3 regions of the Desulfomicrobium macestii genome follow, and region 1 is predicted to be linked to each of the others. Evidence: riboswitches for the same ligand, from Rfam matches in the RefSeq annotation. Region 1 holds a riboswitch; each other region holds the start of a gene.
What was found. A riboswitch is a leader RNA that binds a small molecule or an ion and turns the genes downstream of it on or off. The one in region 1 is predicted to bind cobalamin.

Region 1 (2,259 bases):
GCACCACTCCTCTGCCAGAATTGACTGGATGTGGGTCGGCGGAAAGAAATTGCTGTAGGACAGCTTGACCGGTCCCGCGGCCATGGCCTGCGCCGAAAATCCCAGAACGACGAAAGCCAGGGTCGCGACTCGTAAGAACAGCCTCATGACAATAATCCTCCGTGTGAAAAGTAAGACCGCGCACCATGCGCGAGCCTGATTATTCCTGGGTATCCAGGGCGTTGGCCAGAGCGAGTTTCATGGCTGCCCGGCGAAAATCCTTGCGGTCGATGGTCCCCGTCCCGAGCAGGGAATGGATCAGAAAACCCTCGAACAGGGCCGTGTTCAGGGCGCCGATCTTGCGCGCCGGATAACCGCTGCGCACATACGGCGCGACGATGTCGTCGAAAATCTCGTTGGAGAGACGATACAGGGACTGGTTGAGCTGGGCGCGCAGGTCCTCGTTGCGGGAGGCATGGATGGTGAATTCGAGAAAGACCGAACTCCAGTTGCGGTCGTCGATCATGGTCTCCAGAAAATCGAGGATGCGGTCCATGACCTCTTTAAGACTGTGAGCATCCTGCAACGCGGCGTCGCGCATGGCGCGGTAGGACTGCATCTTGATGGCGATGATGGCCAGCATGATCTCGTCCTTGCTTTGCCAGTGCCGATAGAAATTGCCCTTGGCATAGCCTGCGTCCGAGGTGATCTCGGCCACAGTGGTAGCGACAAAGCCCTTGGCGGCGAAAAGTTTTTCCGCCGAATCGAGTAGTTCGCGCTGGGTCTGGAGTGATTTTTCCTGCTGCTTTCTGGCCACGAGAATTCCTTGTTGGACAACGGTCATAAAGTGACCAGAAGTCATTTTGTGACCAAGTATTCCTCAAGCCTGATTCTGTCAAGCGTGCGCCACGGAGGATTTCTTGACAGCCCACGGGGCCACGACTAGCGTCTTTTCCACTTCGGATACCTTAGGGTGTAAAAGGGAATCCCGTGCAAATCGGGAGCGGACCCGCCGCCGTAAGTTTCAAAAGCCATCCTCCACGCTGTCCACTGGGGTCATTCCTGGGAAGGACGAGGATTGGTGAAACGAGCCGGAAGACCTGTCCGAGGTCCAACCACAGTTCGTGCTGCCTGCAACGGGGGTTTTTTGCGGGCCGCGCCCTTGGACGTCAGTCCTTTTTTCTTCTCACTGCCCCCGCCAAACCTGGAGGTCTCATGTTCAAAGCCTCGCATGTTTGCGGACTTCTTCTGTTCTTTTTTCTGCTCGCCCTGCACGGCCCGGTTCTGGCCGGACACAAGGATAGGCCGCCCAAAAAGGGAATCCTGCTGGTAGCCTTCGGCACCACCGTGCCCGAAGCGCGCGGCGCCCTGGATCACATCGGGGAGAAAGCAAGGCTGCGTTTTCCCGGCATTGAAATCCGCTGGGCCTATTCCTCGCGCATCGTGCGCGAGAAACTTGCCGCCCAGGGACAGGACTTCGATTCTCCGGCCATGGCCCTTGCACGGATGATGGACGACGGTTTCTCCCATGTGGCCGTGCAGTCCCTGCACACCATCCCGGGTGAGGAATTCCACGGCCTGCAACGCACGGTGCAGGCCTTTTCCGGCCTGCCCAAGGGCATGGACAGCGTGGTCCTGGGCCTGCCTCTGCTGGCCGAACCCGCCGACGTCGAAGCCTGCGCCTCGGCCATCATGGCCAGTCTCCCGGCAGAACGCAAAGCGGGCGAAGCCGTCGTCCTGTTGGGCCACGGCACCCACCACCCGGCGAACATCTATTACTCCGGACTGCAGTATTCCCTGAACCGGCACGATCCGCTGGTCCTGGTCGGCACCGTCGAGGGCACGCCTTCCTTGGACGACGTGCGCCGGGTCTTGAAAGACCGCAAGGTCTCAAGGGTGTATCTTGCGCCCTTCATGGCCGTGGCCGGGGACCATGCGCTGAACGACATGGCCGGAGACGAGGAGGATTCCTGGAAATCCGTGCTCGGCGCCGACGGCCTGACCTGCATTCCGGTCCTGCGAGGAACGGCACAGGTCCCGGCTTTCGTCGACATCTGGCTGGATCATCTGCAGGCGGCGCTGGAGCGCCTGCCCTGACACCATGAACGACAGGCGACACACAAGGGCATGGCTGGCCATGGCGGCAGCCGTGCCCCTTTCCATCTATGCGGCCCTTTTTTTCGGGTCCTACCCCCTGCCCGCTGAGGCCATCCATAACGCCCTCGCGACCATGCTCCATGGCCAAATCGAGAGTCAGGACCTGGTCATCGTACGCGACAT
Region 2 (2,259 bases), on a different contig from region 1:
CCATCATGTGCTGGAGCTTCGTGCGCGACGACATGGAACGAGCCGAAGTCTGCCGCCAGCTGGCCCTGGCCATCCGCCAGGAGGTCACGGACCTGGAAAAGGCCGGGATTCGCATCATCCAAATCGACGAAGCCGCCTTCAGCGAGGGCATGCCCATCAAGTCCAGAGACAAGGGCGCATACCTGGAATGGGCAGTGGAGAACTTCCGCCTGGCGACTTCCGGTGTGGCCGATTCGACCCAGATCCATTCCCACATGTGCTACAGCGAATTCAACGATATCGTGCAATCCATCGCAGCCATGGACGCCGACGTGATCAGCATCGAGTCCAGCCGTAGTGGCATGGAACTGCTGGAGGCCTTCCGGGAATATTCCTATCCCAACGAGATAGGCCCCGGAATCTACGACATCCATAGTCCCAGAGTACCGTCGGTGGAGGAAATGGAGAATCTGTTGGGCCGGGCTCTGGAGTTCATCCCCAAGGAGCGGCTGTGGGTCAACCCGGACTGCGGGCTCAAGACCAGGGACTGGCCCGAAACCCTGGCCTCCCTGCGCAACATGGTGGAGGCGGCCCGGAGAGTGCGCGCCAGCCTGAGCTGATGGACCACTCAGCACTTCACTGCCTGCATCCATAGGCGACCCTGCCGGCAAGCGGAAAACACTTTCCGCTTGCCGGATTTTCCCCTACCGGCTCCGCATCCGTCGCCACTGACGATTTGACATCCCGTATCACCGTAAGATAACGAATCAAGATCTGGTGCTCCGAACAGGAGCATAATAGGGAATCCGGTGTGAATCCGGAGCGGACCCGCCGCTGTAACCTCGGTCCTGCACACGCAGGGAAGCACAACGCCTCATTTACGCCACTGTCCTTCGCGGACGGGAAGGCGAGGCCAAGTCCGAGGGAGCCAGAAGACCTGCCAGACACTTTTCCCTAGGCAACGGGTCTTTGCCGACACGGGGAAGACGGCCCCGCCCCTCATCCTTGCGCGTGTCCTTCCTCCTCTTCAATCCGGCTTGTCCCGTTTCCCTGCAACCAAAAATTTGCTGGGAGTTCTATATGTCCCGCAATGACGTGGACATCTGATGATCTCAAAACGGACACCAACCCATGAACACACCCTTGCACTGCCACCCCCACAACCATGACGGGAGCGGGCATGACCACGGCCATGACCATCACGATCACGACCATAACCACCATCACGACCGTAACGACGACCATGACCACCATCATGATCACGGTCACGACCATGTCCGCCCCAAGCCCGTTCGACCGGGCATTCTCCTGGCCGCCTTCGGAGTCGCCATGGCCCAAGCTCGCAGGGGCTACGAACAGATGGAAGCCGAGGTCCGGGAACAGTTTCCCGGCATCCCCGTGGCTTGGGCCTACACGGCCCACAAGGTGCGCAAGAAACTGGCAGCCATGGGCCAGGGACACGATTCCGTGGCCGTGGCACTTTCGCGCCTGCATGACGACGGCGTGACGCACCTTGCTGTACAGTCCCTGCACACCGTGCCCGGGGTCGAGTACCACTGGACCCACTCCCAGGCCATGGCCTTCGTGCATCCCCGCAAGGGATTCCGGGAGATCGCGCTCGGTGCGCCGCTGCTGACCTCCGAGAAGGACCTTGATCGCGCCGCTCTAGCCTTGCAAAGCTACATTCCCGCCGAGCGCCTGCCGGATGAAGCCGTGGTCCTGGTGGGACATGGCACCTATCATCAAGGACAGCAGCGTTACCTTGACTTCGAGGCCCGCGTACGACTTCGCGACCCACACGTATTCCTCGGGGCCCTGATGAGCCGTTCCGGGGAAACCCTGGGCGTCTCGTCAATCATCTCACGCTTGCAAGAGGCCAACATCAGCCGTTGCAGGCTGCTGCCCTTCATGAGCGTACCCGGTCACCATGTGCTGGTGGACATCCTGGGCGAATCCCCCCGTTCCTGGAAGCACAGACTGCAGGCGGCGGGCATCGAGGTTCTGTCAGAACCCACGGGCACGCTGGAGCACTGCCCGTTCCGGGCGCTGTGGATGGATCACCTGCGCCATGCCTTTGCCTCGCTCCATCTGGAAAACAAGGCGGCTTCCAACCACGGACACGGAGAACACCATGCACATATCTGATGGCGCCCTGGCCGCGCCCGTACTCGTCGGAGGTGCCTGTCTGACCCTGGCAGGTGTCTGGATGGGGTTGCGCCGCCTTGACCTCGACAACATGATTACCACGGCCGTACTCACTTCCGTTTTCTTCGTCGGATC
Region 3 (2,259 bases), on a different contig from region 1:
CTCCGAGGCGATGTGCGTGGGCGGGGCCAGGTCGAAGGTCAGGTTGGTGAACGGGCTCTGCCCGCCCCAGCGCGAGGTCGTATTCAGGTTGAACACGAACTTCTGCATGGCCTGCTTGACCTCTTCGTAGGTCAGATTGTCATGGCGGACGAGCGGGGCCAGATAGGTGTCCACGTTGTTGAAGGCCTGCGCACCGGCCCATTCGTTCTGCAGCGTGCCCAGAAAATTGACCATCTGTCCAAGGGCCGCGTCAAAATGCTTGGGCGGGCCGGACGAGCAGCGCCCTTCGAGATTGAACCCCTCAAGCAAGAGGTCGCGCAGGGACCAACCGGCGCAATACCCGGCCAGGCCAAAAGAAAGATCATGGATGTGAAAATAGCCGTGCTCATGGGCCTGCCGGACTTCCTCGGGATATTTCTCAAGGGAATAGCGGGCCTGAACGGAGCCGGACAGATGCAGCATCAGGCCCTGAAAGGAATGAGCCATGTTGGCGTTCTCGCTGACACGCCAGTCAGACTTGTCCAGATAGCTGTCGATGGTCTCGGTCACGTCCAGGAAGGTTTCGGTCTGGCTGCGGATCGTGCGACGCTTTTCGCGGTACACGATGTAGCGCCTTGCGACCTGATAAAGCCTGGACTCCATGAGCACCTGCTCGACGGTGTCCTGAACCAGCTCCTGCTCGGGCATGACCTCGGCTTCGAGTTTGGACTCGACCTTTCCGGCCAGACGCTTGGCCAGGATGGGATCCTTGATGCCGCTGGCGTTGAGGGATTTCAAAATTGCCAGGGCTATCCGGTCCACGGACCAGGATTCAACACGGCCATCACGTTTCACAATCTGCTGAGGCATGAATACTCCAATAAAGTTCGGTCGAATTGAGAATCAGGAAAAATCATCATCGCTTCGAGGCGGCACAAATTCCTGAAAATGCAAGGACAGGCCTTGCGGCATCTGGGCCCGGGTCGTCTCCAGATCTTCGGGGGTCAGGCTCGGGACCTTGGTACAGCGAAAATAGACGCGTCCGGGATACGCGCGGGCCAGGCCAAAAACCTCTTCCAGCGCGTCGCGGGCCGTATCGGTCGCCAGAGCCTGCCCGGTCAGCTCCGGATACATCGACCAGGGTCCCTTGACGTCAACGGCCACGGCCTGGACAAGCCCCGCTGCCAGCACGCGCTCCAGGACATCCGGCGCGGAGCCGTTGGAATCAAGCTTTACCGGCAGGCCGGTCGAGGAAAGATCCTCAAGCAGCCCGTCCAGATCCGCCAGGCAGGTCGGCTCTCCACCGGACAGGGTGATCCCGTCCAGCCAGCGCTTGCGGCGGCGCAGGTCAGACAGGACAATGTCCCGGTCGAGACTCGGCAACAAGGCCCATTTCCAGGCCAGGGATGCGTTGTGGCAGGTCGGGCAGCGCAAATTGCAGCCGCCGGCAAAAAGCACGCACGTGATTTTGCCCGGCCAGTCGCAAAGACTCACCGGCACCATGCCGCGCACGCGTTCCCATGAAGGAATCGTGTCAGTCATGTTCGCTCGAAGTTGTGATGACGTTTTTCTGAACAACTCAACGCCCTGCATCCGCGTGCAGAGGGTTAAGAGAATTGCTTCAGGCAGGTTTTCTGGCTTGCCCCCGCACGCGGCGTCTCCCTTTGCGGGATCAGCCTTTAACGCGCGAAATCGGGATTACAGTGGCGGGACCGCCCCGGACTCGCACCGGGTTCCCTTGCTCCTGAAGTAGTTTCGCAGAACAGGTCGAGTATTAGGACATCGAGACATCGGGATCAACCAAAACCTTTTCCACAGGGGCGTCTTTACCGTGTGGAAGAAGAATTCAGGTCAATGAATGCGAGCGGTTATGGCGTAAAAAATTCAGCCCTGCCACGGGAAGAGCCAGCGAAAAAAATACGGCCAGTACAAGGAAGGTCGTTGACAGACCGAAGCTGTCGGCAAGCAAACCTACCAGCGGGCCGGTGGCCACGAACCCCGTTCGAAAGGCCAGGCTGTGCAACGACAGAATGCTGGCCCTGTTCGCCCGGCTGCTCAAGGCCTGCAACCGCGAGCGCATGAGCGGCCCTTGCAGCCCTCGCATGGCCGTAAGCAGATAATAGAACAAAAAACCTCCCACGGCCGTGACGGTTCCAAGTCCAAGATACGCCACGACGATCAGCACGAAAAAGAGCGTCTGCATGCCGCCCGCGCCCAGCTTGCCCTCGACCCGATGGCTGTTTGCGGCAGCCAGGGCCACAACCAGATTGGCCCCGGCCC

Region 2: it holds a riboswitch for cobalamin, as region 1 does, so the genes downstream of both, H4684_RS14280 (sirohydrochlorin cobaltochelatase) here and H4684_RS07035 (sirohydrochlorin cobaltochelatase) in region 1, are expected to answer to the same signal.
Region 3: it holds a riboswitch for cobalamin, as region 1 does, so the genes downstream of both, H4684_RS06265 (anaerobic ribonucleoside-triphosphate reductase activating protein) here and H4684_RS07035 (sirohydrochlorin cobaltochelatase) in region 1, are expected to answer to the same signal.

The regions. Positions count from the first base shown of each region.
Region 1 covers NZ_JADBGG010000008.1:69,272-71,530, forward strand. Annotated here, with positions in the region: gene H4684_RS07025 (TRAP transporter substrate-binding protein) at 1-147, opposite strand, end outside; gene H4684_RS07030 (TetR/AcrR family transcriptional regulator) at 200-796, opposite strand; cobalamin riboswitch at 924-1,101, shown strand; gene H4684_RS07035 (sirohydrochlorin cobaltochelatase) at 1,195-2,076, shown strand; gene H4684_RS07040 (FecCD family ABC transporter permease) at 2,081-2,259, shown strand, end outside.
Region 2 covers NZ_JADBGG010000023.1:23,451-25,709, reverse strand. Annotated here, with positions in the region: gene metE (5-methyltetrahydropteroyltriglutamate--homocysteine S-methyltransferase) at 1-599, shown strand, start outside; cobalamin riboswitch at 738-938, shown strand; gene H4684_RS14280 (sirohydrochlorin cobaltochelatase) at 1,111-2,124, shown strand; gene cbiM (cobalt transporter CbiM) at 2,111-2,259, shown strand, end outside.
Region 3 covers NZ_JADBGG010000007.1:49,353-51,611, forward strand. Annotated here, with positions in the region: gene H4684_RS06260 (ribonucleoside triphosphate reductase) at 1-849, opposite strand, end outside; gene H4684_RS06265 (anaerobic ribonucleoside-triphosphate reductase activating protein) at 883-1,521, opposite strand; cobalamin riboswitch at 1,587-1,742, opposite strand; gene H4684_RS06270 (MFS transporter) at 1,826-2,259, opposite strand, start outside.